Solidesulfovibrio magneticus RS-1: one gene and its partner. The protein of the gene in region 1 binds, or shares a complex with, the protein of each later gene. Links are inferred from orthologs where the notes say so. Each region holds a gene or a part of one and is shown in the gene's direction. Other genes may lie near its edges. The genes, in order: tig and rpsG.

Evidence for each region.
Region 2: the proteins of tig (region 1) and rpsG are in contact, whole or in part, in a crystal structure (PDB 3GTY), measured with the Thermotoga maritima proteins. The link is inferred for Solidesulfovibrio magneticus RS-1 from one-to-one orthologs. Residues at the interface, in WP_004081061.1 of Thermotoga maritima: Glu122, Val124, Val129, Leu130, Tyr133, Glu188, Gly259, Ile262, Tyr263, Glu266, Ser270, Glu273, Gln274, Glu277, Arg308, Gln311, Ile312, Ser315, Tyr316, Glu325, Arg329, Arg336, Leu363, Phe366, Trp367, Arg373, Leu377, Arg381, Leu384, Glu387; in WP_004081843.1 of Thermotoga maritima: Lys34, Lys52, Lys55, Glu59, Arg62, Gln63, Glu66, Asn67, Lys69, Val71, Arg95, Ala109, Lys110, Lys111, Gly112, Arg113, Pro114, Glu117, Glu121, Ile124, Ala125, Tyr127, Asn128, Asn129, Thr130, Gly131, Lys135, Asp139, Arg142, Met143.

The regions. Positions count from the first base shown.
Region 1 is NC_012796.1:3,170,985-3,180,291, reverse strand. What follows is about bases 4,066-7,043. They hold tig (trigger factor), read left to right. Parts: upstream 4,066-4,882; coding sequence 4,883-6,205; downstream 6,206-7,043. Other genes in these bases: clpP (ATP-dependent Clp endopeptidase proteolytic subunit ClpP), read left to right, coding at 6,368-6,976; DMR_RS13540 (hydantoinase B/oxoprolinase family protein), read left to right, coding at 4,066-4,682. In the rest of the region: icd (NADP-dependent isocitrate dehydrogenase), read left to right, coding at 1-123; DMR_RS13550 (hydantoinase/oxoprolinase family protein), read left to right, coding at 370-2,358; DMR_RS13545 (hypothetical protein), read left to right, coding at 2,355-3,101; more of DMR_RS13540, read left to right, coding at 3,117-4,065; ATP-dependent Clp protease ATP-binding subunit ClpX, read left to right, coding at 7,142-8,395; lon (endopeptidase La), read left to right, coding at 8,526-9,307. UniProt on the Bacillus subtilis protein: Involved in protein export. Acts as a chaperone by maintaining the newly synthesized protein in an open conformation. Functions as a peptidyl-prolyl cis-trans isomerase.
Region 2 is NC_012796.1:1,335,669-1,344,706, forward strand. Bases 1-2,709 are described here. They hold rpsG (30S ribosomal protein S7), read left to right. Parts: upstream 1-974; coding sequence 975-1,445; downstream 1,446-2,709. Other genes in these bases: DMR_RS05555 (hypothetical protein), read left to right, coding at 1-411; rpsL (30S ribosomal protein S12), read left to right, coding at 582-953; fusA (elongation factor G), read left to right, coding at 1,464-2,709. Also shown: more of fusA, read left to right, coding at 2,710-3,536; tuf (elongation factor Tu), read left to right, coding at 3,608-4,801; rpsJ (30S ribosomal protein S10), read left to right, coding at 4,806-5,123; rplC (50S ribosomal protein L3), read left to right, coding at 5,136-5,768; rplD (50S ribosomal protein L4), read left to right, coding at 5,781-6,413; rplW (50S ribosomal protein L23), read left to right, coding at 6,400-6,690; rplB (50S ribosomal protein L2), read left to right, coding at 6,693-7,523; rpsS (30S ribosomal protein S19), read left to right, coding at 7,536-7,817; rplV (50S ribosomal protein L22), read left to right, coding at 7,848-8,180; rpsC (30S ribosomal protein S3), read left to right, coding at 8,190-8,831; rplP (50S ribosomal protein L16), read left to right, coding at 8,831-9,038.

The DNA.
Region 1 (9,307 bases):
CATGACTCCATGGACAAGACCATCTCCGAGAAAAAGGTCACCGTGGATCTGGCCGACCAGATTCCGGGCGCGACCACCATCGGCTGCGCCGCCTTTGGCGAACTGCTGGCCAAAAACCTGTAGTTCTTCCTTTCGATTCCATGGCAACGCCGTCACGTCGTCGTGACGCGGCGGCGTTGCCCCTTGAAAAAAATCGGAAATCCGCAATAGTGGTTCCGCCCGGCCCGGGATGGCCCAGCCGCCCGGGAACGGCGCGCGATTTTTTTTGCCAGCGCGCCTCCCTGGTCCACGCCTCGTGGCGTGGGACGCATTGCATTTTCGTCAACCAGGTAGCTGCCATCCCTTGCAAAAAGGGAAAAAGGGGGCGCGATGGCCGTTGTCGGCGTGGATACCGGCGGCACGTTTACCGATGTCATCTGCTGGACGGACGACGGTTTTGCCGTGGTCAAACTGCCGTCGAGCCCGGACAATCCGGCCCGGGCCGTGCTTTCGGGCCTTGCCCGGCTGGCTGTCCCGGCCCGGCGCGTCATGCACGGCTCCACCGTGGCCACCAACGCCCTGCTCGAACGCCGGGGCGCGGTCACGGCCTTCGTCACCAACCAGGGCTTTGAGGACATCATCGCCATCGGCCGCCAGAACCGGCCCGAGCTGTACGATCTGGCCAGCCGCAAGGAACCGTGTCTGGTGCCCGAGGCCTTGCGCTTCGGCGCGCCCGGGCGGGTGAGCGCCGAGGGCAAGGTCATCGAGGAGCTTTCCGCCGAGGCCGTCCGCGAGCTTACGGCCCGGGTGGCCGCCTCGGGAGCCGAGTCCGTGGCCGTGTGCCTGCTTTTTTCGTTCCTCAAGCCCGAGCATGAGCTGCTTCTTGGCGAGGCCCTGGCCGAGGCCGGGCTGTCGGTGTCGCTGTCCTCGGACATCCTGGCCGAATTTCGCGAATACGAGCGGGCCGCCACCACCGTGGCCAACGCCTACGTGGCCCCGGTCATGGCCGGCTATCTCGGCGATCTGGCCGCTGGCCTGCCCGAGGGAGCCGAGCTTTGCGTCATGCAGTCGAGCGGCGGCCTGATCCGGGCCGAGACCGCCCGGCGCGAACCGGTGCGCACGGTGCTGTCCGGCCCGGCCGGCGGCGTGGTCGCGGGACTGGCCATGGGCAAGGCCGCCGGCTTTGACCGGCTCATCACCTTCGACATGGGCGGCACCTCCACCGACGTGTCGCTGCTCGACGGCGCGCTGTCCATGGCCGCCGAGACCGAGCTGGCCGGGTTGCCCATAAAAACGCCCATGCTCGACATCCATACCGTGGGCGCGGGCGGCGGCTCCCTGGCCCGCCTCGACGCCGGCGGGGCCTTGGTCGTTGGCCCCGAGAGCGCCGGAGCCGTGCCCGGCCCGGCCTGCTACGGCAAAGGCGACGGGCTCACCGTCACCGACGCCAACTTGTTTTTGGGCCGGCTGTCCCCGGACCATTTCCTGGGCGGCCAGATGCCGCTTTTCCCCGACCGCTTGCCGGAACTCTTTACGGCCCTGGGCGCGGCCGGCGGCCTGACCGCCGTGGAGGCGGCCGAGGGGGTCGTCGCCGTGGCCGAGGCGGCCATGGAGCGGGCCATCCGGGTCATTTCCGTGGAACGCGGCCACGATCCGGCCGATTTCGCCTTGCTGTCCTACGGCGGGGCCGGCGGGCTGCACGCCGTGTCCCTGGCCCGGCTCCTTGGCGTCAAGACGGTGGTCGTGCCGCGCCATCCGGGCCTTTTTTCGGCCCTGGGGATGCTTTTCGCAGACATCGTGCGCGATTTTTCCGAGACGGTCATGGCCGCTTCGGACAAGACCGATCTCATCGAGGTGGCCGGGCTTTTCGGCAATCTCGAAACCCGGGCGCGCCAGGTCATGGCCGAGGAAGCCCCGGGCGCGCGCATGGTCCTGGAACGCCAGCTCGACATGCGCTACCAGGGCCAGTCCCATGAGCTGCCCATCCGCTTCGTGGCCGACCCGTTTTTGGCCTTCCACAACCGCCACGAGGCCGTCTTCGGCTTCAAGCATCCCAAGGCGGTCATCGAGATCGTGACGCTGCGCATCCGCGCCCGGGTCATCACCGACAAGCCGCAGTTCACCGAGGCCGAGCGGTTGGTGGCGGGCGTGCCGGCCGAGGCCATGCTGGGCTGGAAACCCCTGGTTTGGCAGGGCGCGGAGCAGGCGGCCATGTGGTACGACCGCGACAAACTGCTGCCCGGCAACACCTTGTCCGGCCCGGCCCTGGTGGCCGAGACCTCGGCCACCACCTTCCTGCCGCCAGGGGTGGCTGCCGAGGTGGACGGGTTCGGGAATCTGGTCATCAGCGTGGACGGCGGGCGGGCCGCGACGGCGTGACGCTCGTCATCGGCACGCCGTGCTTCGGCGGCATGGTCACGGTGCCGTACATGCTCGCCATGATGGGCGTAAAGGACGTGCTCAACCGGGCCAGGACGCCGTTTCGGCTGCTCACCCCCTGCCACGAGAGCCTCATCACCCGGGCGCGAAACTCCATCGCGAGTGCCGTGTTGCGCGACGAATCGGCCACGCATCTGCTGTTTATCGACGCCGACATCGCCTTCGAGCCGCTGCTCGTGCCGCATCTGCTCGGTTCGGGCAAGGACGTGGTCTGCGGCGTCTATCCGGTCAAGGGACTCGCCCTAGACCGGGTCATGGCCCAGCCGGCCGGCACGCCGCCGGCCGCGGCCGAGGCGGCCAGCCTGGATTATGCCGTGAAGCTCAAACCCGGTTGCCAGGTGGACGGGCAAGGGTTTCTGGAAGTGGAGTACGCGGCCACGGGGTTCATGCTGATAAGGCGCGAAGTGCTGGTAAAGTTGGCGGCGGCCTACCCGGAACTGCACTACGGCTTTGCCTGCACCAACGAACCGGCGGCGGACAATTTCGCGTTTTTCGACACCATGATCGACCCCGAGACGCGCAACTATCTTCCCGAGGATTATGCGTTTTGCAAACGCTGGTGCGACATCGGCGGGAAAGTCCATGTGAGCGTGGCGGGCAAGCTCACCCATGTGGGGAGTAGGGCGTATAGTGGGGATTTTTCGGCCTATCTGGCGCGCCAGGGCGCGCGCCGCAACGGTTGACGGGACGGAGCAGCCATGAACATCACCCCGATCACCCTCGAAGTCTTCAAGAACAAATTCGCTTCCGTGGCCGAGGAAATGGGCGTCGCCCTGACCCGGACCGCCTATTCGCCGAATATCAAGGAACGCCGCGACTTCTCCTGCGCCGTGTTCGATTCCGGCGGCGACATGATCGCCCAGGCCGCCCATATCCCCGTGCACCTCGGCTCCATGCCGCTGTCCGTGCGCGCCGCCATCGACGCCATCGACCTCGGGCCGGGCGACATGGTCATGCTCAACGATCCCTTCCGGGGCGGCACCCATCTGCCCGACATCACCCTGGTCGCGCCCGTCCATGCCGGCGGCGACTCACCCTTATTTTACGTGGCCTGCCGCGCCCACCACGCCGACGTCGGCGGCATGGCCGCCGGCTCCATGCCGCTGTCCACCTCCATCTTTCAGGAAGGCCTCGTCATACCGCCGGTCAAGATCGTGGCCGAAGGCGAGATCGTCCAGGGCGTCATGGACCTGTTTTTGGCCAACGTGCGCACGCCCCAGGAGCGCCAGGGCGACTTCGCCGCCCAGATCATGGCCAACCGCACCGGCATCGCCCGGCTGACCGCGCTGGCCGCCGCTTACGGCCGCGAACGGCTGGCCGCCATGGGTACCGCGCTGCTCGATTACGCCGAACGCCTCATGCAAGCCGCCATCGAGGCCATCCCCGACGGAACCTATGAAGCGGCCGACAGCCTGGACAACGACGGGGCCGGAACCAACGAACCGACCCTGCGCCTGACGCTTACCGTCGAAGGCGGCCGGGCCGAACTCGATTTTTCCCGCAGCGATCCGCAAACGCCCGGCTGCATAAACGCCGTGCGGGCCATTGTCGTGTCCGCCGCGCTCTATGTGTTCCGCGCCCTGGCCGGCCAGGCCGTGCCGGCCAACGCCGGCTGCCTGCGGCCCATCGACGTCACGACCAAGGCCGGAACCCTCGTCGACGCCCGTTTCCCGGCCGCCGTGGCCGGCGGCAACGTCGAGACCTCCCAGCGTCTGGTGGACGTCATCCTGCTGGCCCTGTCCCGGGCCCTGCCCGACCGCATACCGGCCGCCTCCCAGGGCACCATGAACAATCTGGCCATGGGCGGCGTCGATCCGCGAAGCGGCAAACCCTTCACCTACTACGAGACGTTGGCCGGCGGGGCCGGAGCCGATGCGGCCGGCCCGGGACAATCGGCCGTCCACTCCCACATGACCAACACCCTCAACACTCCGGTGGAGGCCCTGGAATACGCCTACCCCATCCGCGTGACGCGCTATGCCCTGCGTCAGGGTTCCGGCGGTCCGGGGCGGCATGTGGGCGGCGAGGGGCTGGTGCGCGAGATCGAGGCCCTGGGTCCCATGGAGGCCACGGTCCTCTCCGACCGGCGGCTGCGCGGCCCCTGGGGCCTTTGCGGCGGCGGGGAAGGGGCGGCCGGCGTCAATGTGGTGACGCGCAGTACCGGCGGCATGGCCATGCCGGGCAAGTTCCATGTGCGGCTGCGGGCCGGGGACAGGCTGTGCATCCAGACGCCGGGCGGCGGCGGCTGGGGCGCGTCTTCCTGATTGCCTTTTGACGCCGCCTCGCCTATGCCCCCATGTTCCGGCGCGGTCCGCCGCCGCCGGTGGCGGGGCATTTTGCCCTTTTCATTTGGGGGTGCTTCCTGTAGCATGACCCATTTTGTATTCGCTTGCGATTTTTTCCAGAATACGACCGAAAATCCGCTGCGACGGCCCGCCCGCCAGCGAACATCTTGGAGGATGCCTTGGAATATACCGTTAATCAGCTTTCGCCTGTCAAAACGCAGGTCACCGTGTCCGTGCCGGCCGAAGAGGCCAACGCCGCCCTGGCTTCCGCCGTGGCCATGTTCCGCTCCCGGACCGACCTCAAGGGTTTCCGCAAGGGCAAGGTGCCGTCCAGCGTCGTCGAGCAGCGCTTCAAGAAAGAGATCGTCAGCGAAGCCACCACCGACCTCATCAACGTGCACATCAACGAGATCATGGGCGAACTCAAGCTGTCGCCGCTCTCCGGCCTGGACGTGAGCGAAGCGGCCCTGACCAAGGGCGAGCCCCTGGAATATACCTTCAGCTTCGAGCACGCCCCGGCCTTCGATCTGCCCGAATACAAGGGCCAGGCCGTGGAAGAGGAAGACGTCGTCGTCTCCGAGGCCGACATCGAATCCGTCATCGAGCGGGTGCGCAAGAATCTGGCCGAAGTGAAGCCGCTGAGCGACAATCGTCCGGCCAAGGACGGGGAAATCGTGTCCGTCACCTTCGAGGCCTTCGAGGACGGCAAGGCCATCCCCGGCGTTCGGGCCGAGAATTTCGAATTGACCCTGGGCGAAGGCCAGGCCCTGCCGGCCTTTGAAGAGTTGGTCAAGACCATCGCCTCGGGCAATGAAGGGGAAGGGGATGTCACCTTCCCGGCCGACTTCATCAATACCGAGCTGGCCGGCCGCACCGTCACCATGAAGGTGGCCGTCCACGTCATCAAGGAACGCACCCTGCCGCCGGTGGACGACGAGCTGGCCAAGAAGGCCGGCAACTTCGAAAACCTGGACAAGATGCGCGAAGCCATTACCATGTCCTACAAGAAGTCCCGCGAGGACCTGCACCGGTCCTCGGCCCAGAAGAAGCTGCTGGACAGCCTGCTGGCCACCCTGGACTTCCCGCTGCCGCCCGCCGTTGTGGAGCAGCAGCTCGGACAGATGGTCGAGGAATTCGTGGGGCAGCTGGAGCGCCGGGGCAAGAGCCTGGAGTCCACCGGCAAGACCCTGGCCGACATCCAGGGCGAGATGCGCCCGCGCGCCGAGGAACTGGTCAAGACCCAGATCTTCCTCTCCGCCGTGGCCCTGAAGGAAGAATTGACCGTCACTCCCCAGGAGATGGACGCGTTCTTCTACCGCCTCTCGACCCAGGCCGGCCAGGACGTCATCATGCTCAAGCGCTACTATGAGGACAACGGCCTCATGATCATGGTGCGCGACAAGCTGCTGTGCGACAAGGCGGCGGACCTGATCTACGCCAACGCCCTGGTGACCAAGGTCGCCCCGGTCGAAAAGCCGGCCGGCGAGGAAGCCCAGGACTAGACGGAGCGGGACCGCTTCTTGCATTGAAAATGAAACCAGGACAAAGCGGCCGCGTCGCAGCGGCCGCTTTGTCCGGCAACCGAAGCCGGAAGGATGTGGCGGTCCCGATTTGACGACAAAAACGTCGCAAAACGTCGCCTCCGGCCTACAAAAGGGAAGCAGATGGCCACGATACCCATTGTCATCGAGACGACCGGTCGCACCGAACGCGCCTATGACATCTATTCGCGGTTGCTGCGCGACCGTATCATCCTGCTTGGCAGCGCCGTGGACGACTACGTCGCCAACTTGATCTGCGCCCAGCTTCTGTTTCTCGAGTCCGAAGACCCCGAGAAAGAAATTTTCATGTACATCAATTCGCCCGGCGGCGTCGTTTCGGCCGGGCTGGCCATCTACGACACCATGCAGTACGTCATGCCGCCGGTCTCCACCCTGTGCCTGGGACAGGCCGCCAGCATGGGCGCGCTGCTCCTGTGCGCCGGCGCCACCGGCATGCGCTACGCCCTGCCGCACAGCCGCATCATGATCCACCAGCCCTCCGGCGGCTACCAGGGCCAGGCCACGGACATCGAGATCCACGCCAAGGAGACCCGGCGCACCCGGGAAACCCTCAATGAAATCATGGCCAAGCACACCGGCCAGAGCATGGAGCGCATCCAGGTGGACACCGAGCGCGACAATTTCATGAGCGCCGAGGAAGCCGTGGCCTACGGCCTCATCGACAAGGTGTTGACCTCCCGGGAACGGCTTGAGAAAAAGGACGCTGAATAGCCCTTGGGGCCTGTTCCTGAAAAATTGGTCAGGTTTGTTTCAGGAAAAGGCCATTTTTCAGGGTGATTGTTCACCAGATCCCTCTGATTTGCTTATAGGACGCCGCACGAGGGCCGCGACGCGGTCAAAAAGGCCCGGTACGCCGGGCAGGGTGGGATTTCCGGTATGACGAGGAAGAAAGGAAGCGTGTCGGGCGAGCTGTGTTGCTCGTTTTGCGGCAAGAACCAGGACGAAGTGCAGCGGCTCATCGCCGGCCCGGACGTCTACATCTGCGACGAGTGCGTGGCGCTTTGCAACGAAATCATCGCCCAGGAGTCCGTCACCGAGGAGACCGAGGGCGGCAAGCTGCTGCCCCCGGCCGAAATCAAGCGGCTGCTTGACGAATACGTCATCGGTCAGGAACAGGCCAAGAAGATCCTGGCCGTGGCCGTGCACAACCACTACAAGCGCGTCTACTACGCCGGTTCCGCCGGCGCCGACGACGTGGAGATCGACAAGAGCAACATCCTGCTCATCGGCCCCACCGGTTCGGGCAAGACGCTGCTGGCCCAGACCCTGGCGAGAATCTTAAACGTGCCCTTTGCCATCGCCGACGCCACCACGCTGACCGAAGCCGGTTACGTGGGCGAGGACGTGGAAAACATCCTCGTCCAGCTGCTGCAAAACGCCGACTACGACATCGAGTCGGCCAGCAAGGGCATCATCTACATTGACGAGATCGACAAGATCGCGCGCAAGGGCGACAGCCCGTCCATCACCCGCGACGTGTCGGGCGAGGGCGTGCAGCAGGCCCTGCTCAAGATCATCGAAGGCACCGAGGCCAACATCCCGCCCAAGGGCGGCCGCAAGCACCCGCAGCAGGAGTTTATCCGGCTCAACACGGCCAATATCCTCTTTATCGTGGGCGGCGCGTTCATCGGCCTGGACAAGATCGTAGGCCAGCGCCAGCGCGGTTCGGCCATGGGTTTCGGGGCCAAGGTGGAGGCCAAGAGCGACGACGACCTGTCCAAGCTGCTGACCCAGGCCCATCCGGCCGACCTCATCAAGTTCGGCCTGATCCCCGAGTTCGTCGGCCGTATCCCCATCCTCACGAGCCTTGAGGAGCTGACCCAGACCGATCTGGTGCGCATCCTCACCGAGCCGAAAAACGCCCTGGTCAAGCAGTACCAGAAGCTTTTCGAGCTGGACAAGGTACGGCTGCGCTTCTCCAAAAACGCCCTGGACGCCATCGCCCAGAAGGCCATCGAACGCAAGACCGGCGCGCGTGGCCTGCGAAACGTCATGGAATCCATCATGCTCGACATCATGTACAAGCTGCCGTCGCTGACCGGCGTCAAGGAGTGCGTGATCAACAAAGCCGTGGTGGAAAAGGGCATCGAACCGTTGCTGTTTTATCATCAGGAAGTGAAATCGGCCTGAAGCCCTTGTCGCGCCCGGATTGACAACGGGTTTTCCGGCCTTACCTCACAACCTGCCGCCAGGCCTTCGGATCGGGTTCAAGCCCGGTCCGGAGGCGGGCCTGGAAACTAACCCCGCAGCGGGAGGTTGCATGTCTGGATTTACCTTCGATTCCAACCGGTTCGCCGCCGAGACCATACGTCTTCCCATGATGAGTCTGCGGGAAGTGGTGATGTTCCCGCGCTCCATAGCTCCCCTTTTTGTCGGCCGCGAAGCCTCCATCAAGGCCATCGAACAGGCCGTGGCCGCCCACGACAAGAAGATCTTCCTGGTCGCCCAGCGCTCGCCAGAGACCGAAAAACCCACCTCCGAGGACCTCTTCGAGATGGGCACGGTGAGCAAGATTCTCCAGATGCTTCGCCTGCCCGACGGCACCATCAAGGTGCTCTTCGAAGGGCTTTACCGGGCCGAGTGGGAATCCGAGACCATGACCATGGGCGAGGACGCCAACTATCCCATGGTCACCGTGCGCCGCGTGCCCGAGGAAGAAACCCACGGGCCGGAATCCGACGCGTTGATCCGCGCCACCCAGGAATCCCTGGAGCACTACGGCCGCATCAACAAGAAGTTGGCCCCGGAAACCATCCTGGCGATTAATTCCATCACCTCGCCGGGGCGCCTGGCCGACGCCGTCATGCCCCACCTCAAGGTGGACTACATCAAGAAGCAGGGCGTGCTGGAAGAGCTGGAGCCCATGCGCCGCCTGGAAGAAACCTACGCGTTTCTGCAGGGCGAGATCGAAATTTCCTCCATCGAGAAGCGGATTAAAAACCGCGTCAAGCAGCAGATGGAGAAGAACCAGAAAGAGTACTATTTAAACGAGCAGATCAAGGCCATCAACAAAGAGATGGGCCGCGAGGACGATCCCGGGGC
Region 2 (9,038 bases), 1.8 Mb from region 1 along the record:
TCCATCGGCCTGGAAGCTCTGGCCTATTCGTTCGACGTGCGCAAGATCGACCGCACCGGCCCGGTGACGAACTTCCTGTACACGGCGGCCAGCAATGACGGCTATTCCAATAACCCCTGGGCGTTTGGCGCCAACGCGCTGATCCGCTACTACCCGGTGCACACCGACAAGGCCGCCTTCTTCATCGGCACCGGCATCGGCGGCCTGTTCTCCGGCGACCGTATTCCCTACTGGGAGAACGGCGGACGCGGCAACTACGCCAACCCCACCCTCCCCGTGGACCTCGGCTTTGCCGTCAACCTGAGCCAGAACGTGGCCTTCGAGCTGACCGGCCGTTACCAGCGCATCGGCTTCGACAACCACGGCATCGATGCCTGGGGTGGTCACGGCGGCATCCGGATCACTTTTTAGGCTGACAAACGTTTTGATCTAGAGTAGAGGGTAAGGCCCTCCCGCCCGCACCGGGTGGGAGGGCCAGTTTTTTCCGAGGCCGGTCCCAGGGGCGCTTGACATGTTGCGCCCGTGGGTCTATAGGCCTCTGTCTTTGCCATACACTACGATTTTTTTGAACGGAGACGGCTATGCCCACGATCAACCAGCTCATCCGCAAGGAACGGGCCAAAGTGTCCAAGCGGCGCAAGACGCCGGCCCTCCAGGCCTGCCCGCAGCGCCGGGGCGTGTGCACCCGCGTGTACACAACCACGCCCAAAAAGCCCAACTCGGCCTTGCGCAAGGTCGCCCGCGTGCGCCTGACCAACGGCATCGAGGTGACCTCTTACATCCCGGGCGAAGGCCACAACCTGCAGGAGCACTCGGTGGTGATGATCCGGGGCGGCCGCGTCAAAGACCTTCCCGGTGTCCGGTATCATATCATCCGCGGTACGCTCGATACGTCGGGCGTGTCTGACCGCCGCCAGAGCCGTTCCAAGTACGGCGCCAAGCGGCCCAAGTAATTTCGGTTCAAGGAGACGCGTATGCCGCGTAAAGGTCCAGTTTCCAAGCGCTCGGTGCTGCCCGATCCGAAGTTCGGCAGCCATCTGATGACGAAGTTCATCAACCGGCTCATGCACGACGGCAAGAAGGGTGTGGCTGAAAACCTCTTCTATCAGGCCGTTGAAGTCCTGGCCGAAAAGTCCGGCGAAGACCCGTTGAAGGCTTTCGAGAAAGCCATCGGCAACGTCAAGCCCCACATGGAAGTCAAACCCCGCCGGGTCGGCGGCGCCACCTACCAGGTTCCCATGGAAGTGCGCCCCGAACGCCAGGTCACCCTGGCCCTGCGGTGGCTCATCAATCAGGCCCGGGCCCGCGGCGAAAAGGGCATGGCGGACAAATTGTCGGGCGAGCTTCTGGACGCCTATCACAATCGCGGCGGCGCCGTGAAAAAGAAAGAGGATACGCACCGTATGGCTGACGCGAACAAGGCGTTTGCCCATTACCGGTGGTAGTCGCTAAAGGATAACGACGTGTCTCGGACCGTACCCATAGAGCGGCAGCGCAATATCGGCATCATGGCCCATATTGACGCCGGCAAGACGACCACCACCGAGCGTATTTTGTTTTACACCGGTGTGTCGCATAAGATTGGCGAAGTGCACGACGGCCAGGCCACCATGGACTGGATGGTGCAGGAACAGGAGCGGGGCATCACCATCACCTCCGCTGCCACCACCTGCTACTGGCGCGATCACCGCATCAACATCATCGACACGCCCGGCCACGTGGACTTCACCATTGAGGTCGAGCGTTCCCTGCGCGTCCTCGACGGCGCCGTGGCCGTGTTCGACGCCGTTGCCGGCGTCGAGCCCCAGACCGAGACGGTCTGGCGGCAGGCTGAGCGGTATCGCGTTCCCCGCATGAGCTTCGTCAACAAGATGGATCGCACCGGCGCGAACTTCTTCCGCTGCGTGGACATGATCCGGGACCGCCTGGGCGCCAAGCCCGTGCCGCTCCAGCTGCCCATCGGGTCCGAAGACAACTTCACCGGCGTGGTGGACATGATCCAGGGCAAGGCCCTGATCTTCGACGACGCCACCATGGGCAAGGAATACGTCACCCAGGAAATCCCGGACAACATGCGGGACCTCTACGACGAATGGCGCCTGCAGATGCTCGAAGCCATCGCCGAAGAGGACGAAGCCCTCATGGAAAAGTACCTCGCGGGTGAAGAACTGACCCCCGAGGAACTTATCGCCGGCGTGCGCAAGGCCACCATCGGTCTGGCCATCTGCCCGGTACTGTGCGGTTCGGCCTTCAAGAACAAGGGCGTGCAGCCCCTGCTCGACGCCGTAGTCGATTACCTGCCGTCTCCGGTGGACATCCCGGCCATGGTCGGTCACGACCCCGACGACGCCGAGAAGGCCATCGAGTGTCCGTGCGATCCCAAGCTGCCCCTGGCCGCCCTGGCGTTCAAGCTCATGAGCGATCCGTTCATCGGCCACCTGACCTTCCTGCGCCTGTACTCGGGCAAGATCGAATCCGGCATGACCGTCCTGAACGCCAACACCGGCAAAAAGGAACGTGTCGGACGTCTGCTCAAGATGCACGCCAACAAGCGTGAAGAGATCAAAGAAGCCGAAGCCGGCGACATCGTGGCCGCCGTCGGCATGAAGATCACCTCCACGGGCGACACCCTGTGCGCGGAAAACCGCCCGGTTGCCCTGGAGTCCCTGGACATCCCCGAGCCGGTCATCGAAGTGGCCATTGAGCCCAAGACCAAGGCCGACCGCGACGCGCTGTCCCAGGCCCTGGGCAAGTTGACCAAGGAAGATCCGTCGTTCCGCGTCAAGTCCGACGAGGAATCCGGCCAGACCTTGATTGCCGGCATGGGCGAGTTGCACCTGGAGATCATCGTCGATCGCCTCATGCGCGAATTCGGCGTCAACGCTAACGTCGGTCAGCCCCAGGTCGCCTACCGTGAGACCATCACCAAGGCGATCAAGAACGATCTGCGCTACGTCAAGCAGACCGGCGGCCGCGGCCAGTACGGCCATGTCGTTCTCGAAATTGAGCCCAAGGAAGACGGCGGCTACGAATTCGTCAACGACATCACCGGCGGCATCATCCCCAAGGAATACATTCCGGCTGTCGACAAAGGCATCCAGAATGCCATGAAAGGCGGCGTCATGGCCGGCTTCCCGCTGGTCGATATCCGCGTCAAGCTGGTCTTTGGTTCCTACCACGAAGTGGACTCTTCGGAGCAGGCGTTTTTCATCTGCGGTTCCCAGTGCTTCAAGGAAGCCGTCCAGAAGGCCTCGCCCGTCCTGCTTGAGCCGATCATGGCCGTCGAAGTGGTCACTCCGGACGAATACATGGGCGACATCATGGGCGATTTGAATGGCCGTCGCGGCCGCATCGCTCGCATGGAAGCTCGGGCGGGCGCCCAGGTCATCACGGCCCACGTCCCCCTGTCCTCCATGTTCGGCTACGCCACGGACTTGCGTTCCAAGTCCCAGGGCCGCGCCACGTTCACCATGATCTTCGACCACTACGAGCGAGTTCCGGCCAGTCTGGCTGAAGAGATAATGAAGAAGAAATAACGCCCGCGGCGTTTCGGGCGAGGACGCACTACAACGAAGACCCGCAAGCGCGGAAGCTCCAGGGGGATCCTATGGGCAAGGCGAAATTTGAACGCAACAAGCCGCACGTCAATATCGGCACCATCGGTCACATCGACCACGGCAAGACCACGCTGACCGCCGCCATCACGCGTCTGGCCAGCCTCAAGGGCAATGGCGAGTACATTCCCTTTGACCAGATCGACAAGGCGCCGGAAGAAAAGGAACGCGGCATCACCATCGCCACGGCCCACGTCGAATACCAGACCGACAAGCGGCACTATGCCCACGTCGACTGCCCCGGTCACGCCGACTACATCAAGAATATGATCACCGGCGCGGCCCAGATGGACGGCGGCATCCTCGTCGTGGCCGCCACCGATGGCCCCATGCCCCAGACCCGTGAGCACATCCTGCTCGCCCGTCAGGTTGGCGTGCCCCAGCTGGTCGTGTTCATGAACAAGGTCGATCTGGTTGACGACCCCGAACTCCTGGAGCTGGTCGAACTGGAAGTGCGCGAGCTGCTGTCCAAGTACGGCTTCCCCGGCGACGACATCCCGGTCATCAAGGGCTCGGCGCTTAAGGCCCTGGAAGCCGCCGACGTCAACAGCCCCGAGGCCGCGCCCATCTTCGAGCTGCTCGACGCCTGCGACTCGTTTATCCCCGAGCCCAAGCGCGACATCGACAAGCCGTTCCTCATGCCCATCGAAGACGTGTTCTCCATCTCCGGCCGCGGCACCGTCGTGACCGGTCGTGTCGAGCGCGGCATCGTCACCGTGGGCGACGAAGTGGCCATCATCGGCATCAAGGACACGGTCAAGACGACCTGCACCGGCGTCGAGATGTTCCGCAAGATTCTCGATCAGGGCCAGGCTGGCGACAACGTCGGCGTGCTCCTGCGCGGCATCAAGCGCGACGACGTCGAGCGCGGCCAGGTTCTGGCCAAGCCCGGCTCCATCACGCCGCACCGCAAGTTCAAGGCCGAAGTGTACGTCCTCAACAAGGAAGAGGGCGGCCGCCACACCCCGTTTTTCACGGGCTATCGTCCCCAATTCTATTTCCGTACCACGGACATCACCGGCGTGGTGACCCTCAACGAAGGTGTTGAAATGGTCATGCCGGGCGACAACGCCACGTTCAACGTGGAACTGATCGCCCCCATCGCCATGGAAAAGGGCCTGCGCTTCGCCATCCGCGAAGGCGGCCGCACCGTCGGCGCTGGCGTCGTGTCGGAGATTGTGGAGTAATATCATGGTTTCCATGCAAAACGATCGCATCCGTATCAAATTGAAGGCCTACGACTACCGCATCCTGGACAAGGCGGTGGCCGAGATCGTGGATACTGCCCGCAACACTGGAGCCGGCGTTGCCGGGCCCATCCCGTTGCCCACGGACATCCACAAGGTCACGGTCAACCGCTCGGTTCACGTTGACAAGAAGTCCCGTGAACAGTTTGAGATGCGGGTTCACAAACGTCTCCTGGACATTATGGAGCCCACGCAACAGACCGTGGACGCGCTCGGGAAACTGAGCCTTCCTGCCGGTGTTGACGTGGAAATTAAGCTCTAAGGAAGGGTTGGCATGGCTGCCACGCTTGGAATTCTCGGCCGAAAACTGGGCATGACCCGGGTCTTCGGCGACGACGGCTCAATCATTCCGGTCACTGTTATTCAGGCCGGACCCTGCCCCGTCACCCAGGTCAAGAACCTGGAAAAAGACGGGTACAACGCCATGCAGATCGGGTTCGACGAGATCCCGGAACGCAAGGTCAACAAGCCCGAGAAGGGCCATCTGGACAAGGCCGCCCGCGGGTACTTCCGGGTGCTTAAGGAAATCCGCCTGGACGGCCCCGTGCCGTTCGAGCAGGGCATGGACGTGACCGTGGACATCTTCGCCCCGGGCGAGATCGTCAAGGTTACGGGCACCTCCATCGGCAAGGGCTTTGCCGGCGTCATGAAGCGCTGGAACTTTGCCGGTCTCAAAAAGACCCACGGCACCGAAAAAGCCCATCGCTCCGGCGGTTCCATCGGCAACAACACCGAGCCCGGCAAGGTCATGAAGGGCAAGAAGATGGCCGGCCACATGGGCGCGCGCACGGTGACCGTGCCGAGCATCACTGTGGTCGACGTCCGCCCCGAAATGAACCTGATCCTGGTCAAGGGACAGATTCCCGGCCCGCGCAACGGCGTGGTCGTGGTTCGCAAGCAGGGGTAACGGGGGCAAGCCATGGCAAATGTGAAATTGTTCAACCAAGGCTGCCAGGAAATCGGCACTGTCGATCTGGCCCCCGAGGTTTTTGAAGTCGAAGTGCAGCCGGAACTCTTGCACCTCGTTGTCCGCGCCCAGCTGGCCGCCAAACGTGCCGGCACCCACAGCGTCAAGACCCGCGCCTTCGTCAGCGGCGGCGGCAAGAAGCCCTGGCGTCAGAAGGGCACCGGCCGCGCCCGGGCCGGCTCCACCCGTTCGCCCCTGTGGCGCGGCGGTGCCGTTGTCCACGGGCCCCAGCCCCGGGACTACACCTTCAAGGTGAACCGCAAGGTCCGCCAGCTGGCTCTGCGCATGGCTCTTTCGGCCAAGCTCGTGGAAGACCAGCTGGTGCTGCTGGACGCCATTGCTTTCCCGGAAGTCAAGACCAAGCTGATGGCCAAGGTCGTTTCTGATTTCAGCTGGAAAAAAGCCTTGATTGTTCTGCCCGAGTCGGATAACAATCTCGAGCTTTCCGCCAGAAACCTTCCTGGCATCAAGGTCGTGCGGCAGGACATGCTTAATGTGTATGACGTCCTCCTGCACGATCATGTTGTCATGATGAAGGACGCGGCGCTCAAGGTCCAGGAGAGGCTCGGTCATGGAATACGCTAACATCCTTTTGAAGCCGGTTATTTCCGAGAAAGCCACGATGGTGAAGGATGCCGCCAATCAGGTGGTGTTTTTTGTCCATCCCGCTGCCAACAAGATCGAGATCGCCAAGGCTGTGGAAAAGGCTTTCTCTGTTACGGTCAAGGGCGTGCGCGTGGTCAAGCACAAAAGCCTCGCCCGTTCCCGCATGGGACGCGTGACCGGCCGGATTCCGGGCTACAAAAAAGCCTACGTGACCCTGGCCCAGGGCGATAAAATCGAGTTCTTCGAAGGGGTTTAGACATGTCCATCCGCAAGCTTAAGCCGACCTCGGCCGGCCGCCGGTTCCAGACGGTGTCTACCTTCGAGGAGATCACCCGCAGCGAGCCGGAAAAGTCCCTTACCGAGGGCATTACCTCCTCTTGCGGCCGCAACTGCTACGGCCGCATCACCTCGCGTCGTCGCGGCGGCGGCAACAAGCGCCTGTACCGCATCATCGACTTCAAGCGCGATAAGTTCGGGGTTCCGGCCAAGGTCTTCTCCATCGAGTATGACCCCAACCGTAGCGCCCGTATTGCGCTTTTGCATTACGCTGACGGCGAGAAACGTTACATTTTGGCGCCGGTTGGCATCAAGGTCGGCGATATGATCACCGCCGGCGACGCCGCCGACATCAAGCCGGGCAACGCGCTGCAGCTCAAAAAGATCCCGGTCGGCACCCTGCTGCACAACATCGAGCTGAACCCGGGCCGCGGCGGCCAGATGTGCCGCGCCGCCGGCACCTACGCCCAGCTCGTGGCAAAGGAAGGCAAGTACGCCCTGCTGCGTCTGCCTTCGGGCGAAGTGCGCAACGTGCTGTCCACCTGTCTGGCCACCATCGGCCAGGTCGGCAACGTGATGCACGAGAACATCTCCATCGGCAAGGCCGGGCGTAACCGCTGGCTTGGCAAGCGCCCGGAAGTTCGCGGCGTGGCCATGAACCCGGTTGACCATCCCCTCGGCGGCGGCGAGGGCAAGAGCTCCGGCGGTCGTCACCCGGTCACCCCGTGGGGCAAGCCGACCAAGGGCTACAAGACCCGCAACAAGAAAAAGCCCTCGTCCAAGCTTATCGTCAAGCGGCGCGGACAAAAGTAAGAGGAAACGCCTATGCCTCGTTCACTCAAAAAAGGTCCGTTCGTGGACGATCACTTGGAAAAGAAGGTCGCCTACGCCCTGGAGAACAAGGATCGCCGCGTGATCAAGACCTGGTCCCGCCGGTCCATGATCCTGCCCGAGATGGTTGGTCTGACTTTTGCCGTTCACAACGGGAAAAAGTTCATTCCGGTTTTTGTCTCCGAGAACATGGTCGGGCACAAACTCGGCGAGTTTGCCCCTACGCGGACCTTCCACGGCCATGCCGCGGACAAGAAAAGCAAAGTGAAAAAGTAGTCGGGGCGACCACCCCGTCGGGACAAAACCATGGAAGCCAAAGCCATCGCCAAGTACATTCGCCTGTCGCCCCAAAAGGCGCGGCTCGTCGCCGCCAACATCCTCGGCCGACCGGTCGAGGAGGCCATGAACATACTGAAATTCACCCCGAAAAAGTCGGCTAAGATCATCGGCAAGGTGCTCCACTCGGCCGTGGCCAACGCCGAGCAGATCTCCGGGGTGGATATCGACAACCTTACGGTCAAGCAGGTGATCATCAATCCCGGGCCGACCCACAAGCGGATCATGACCCGCTCCATGGGACGCGCCTTCCGGATCGTCAAGCGCACGAGCCATATCACCGTCGTTGTGGCCGAGAACTAGGAGCGACAGATGGGACAGAAAGTTCATCCCTATGGATTTCGCCTCGGATACAACAAGAACTGGCTCTCGCGTTGGTTTTCCAAGAAGGATTACCCGGAGTTCGTTTTCGAGGACAACAAGATCCGTAAGTTCGTCAAGAAGAGCCTGTACCACGCCGGGATCTCGAAGATCGAGATCGAGCGCGCGGGCGGCAAGATTCGCCTGATCATCCACACGGCCCGGCCCGGCATCGTCATCGGCCGCAAGGGCACGGAGATCGAAAAGGTTCGCGGCGACCTCAAGCAGCGTTTCAGTCGGGAATTCACGGTGGAAGTCAATGAAATCCGCCGTCCCGAAATCGACGCCCAGCTCGTCGCCGAGAACATCGCGCTGCAGCTCGAGCGCCGCGTGGCCTTCCGCCGGGCCATGAAGCGCACCGTCGGCCTGTCGCGCAAGTTCGGCGCCGAGGGCATCAAGGTCTCCTGCGCCGGCCGCCTGGCCGGAGCGGAAATCGCCCGCTCCGAATGGTACCGTGACGGCCGGGTGCCCCTGCAGACCCTGCGCGCCGACATCGACTACGGCTACGCCATCGCCAAGACCACCTACGGCGTCATCGGGGTCAAGGTCTGGATTTTCAAAGGCGAGATTTTGGATCATGAGGTGGAAGCGTAATGTTGGCTCCCAAAAAAACCAAATTCCGGAAGATGCAAAAGGGCCGCCTGCGCGGTCCCGCCCTGCGCGGCGCCAGCATCGACTTCGGTGAAATCGGCATCAAGGCTCTGGAGCACGGCAAGCTCACCAGCCAGCAGATCGAATCCGCCCGTATCGCCATCATGCGCCACATCAAGCGCGGCGGCAAAGTCTGGATTCGCGTCTTCC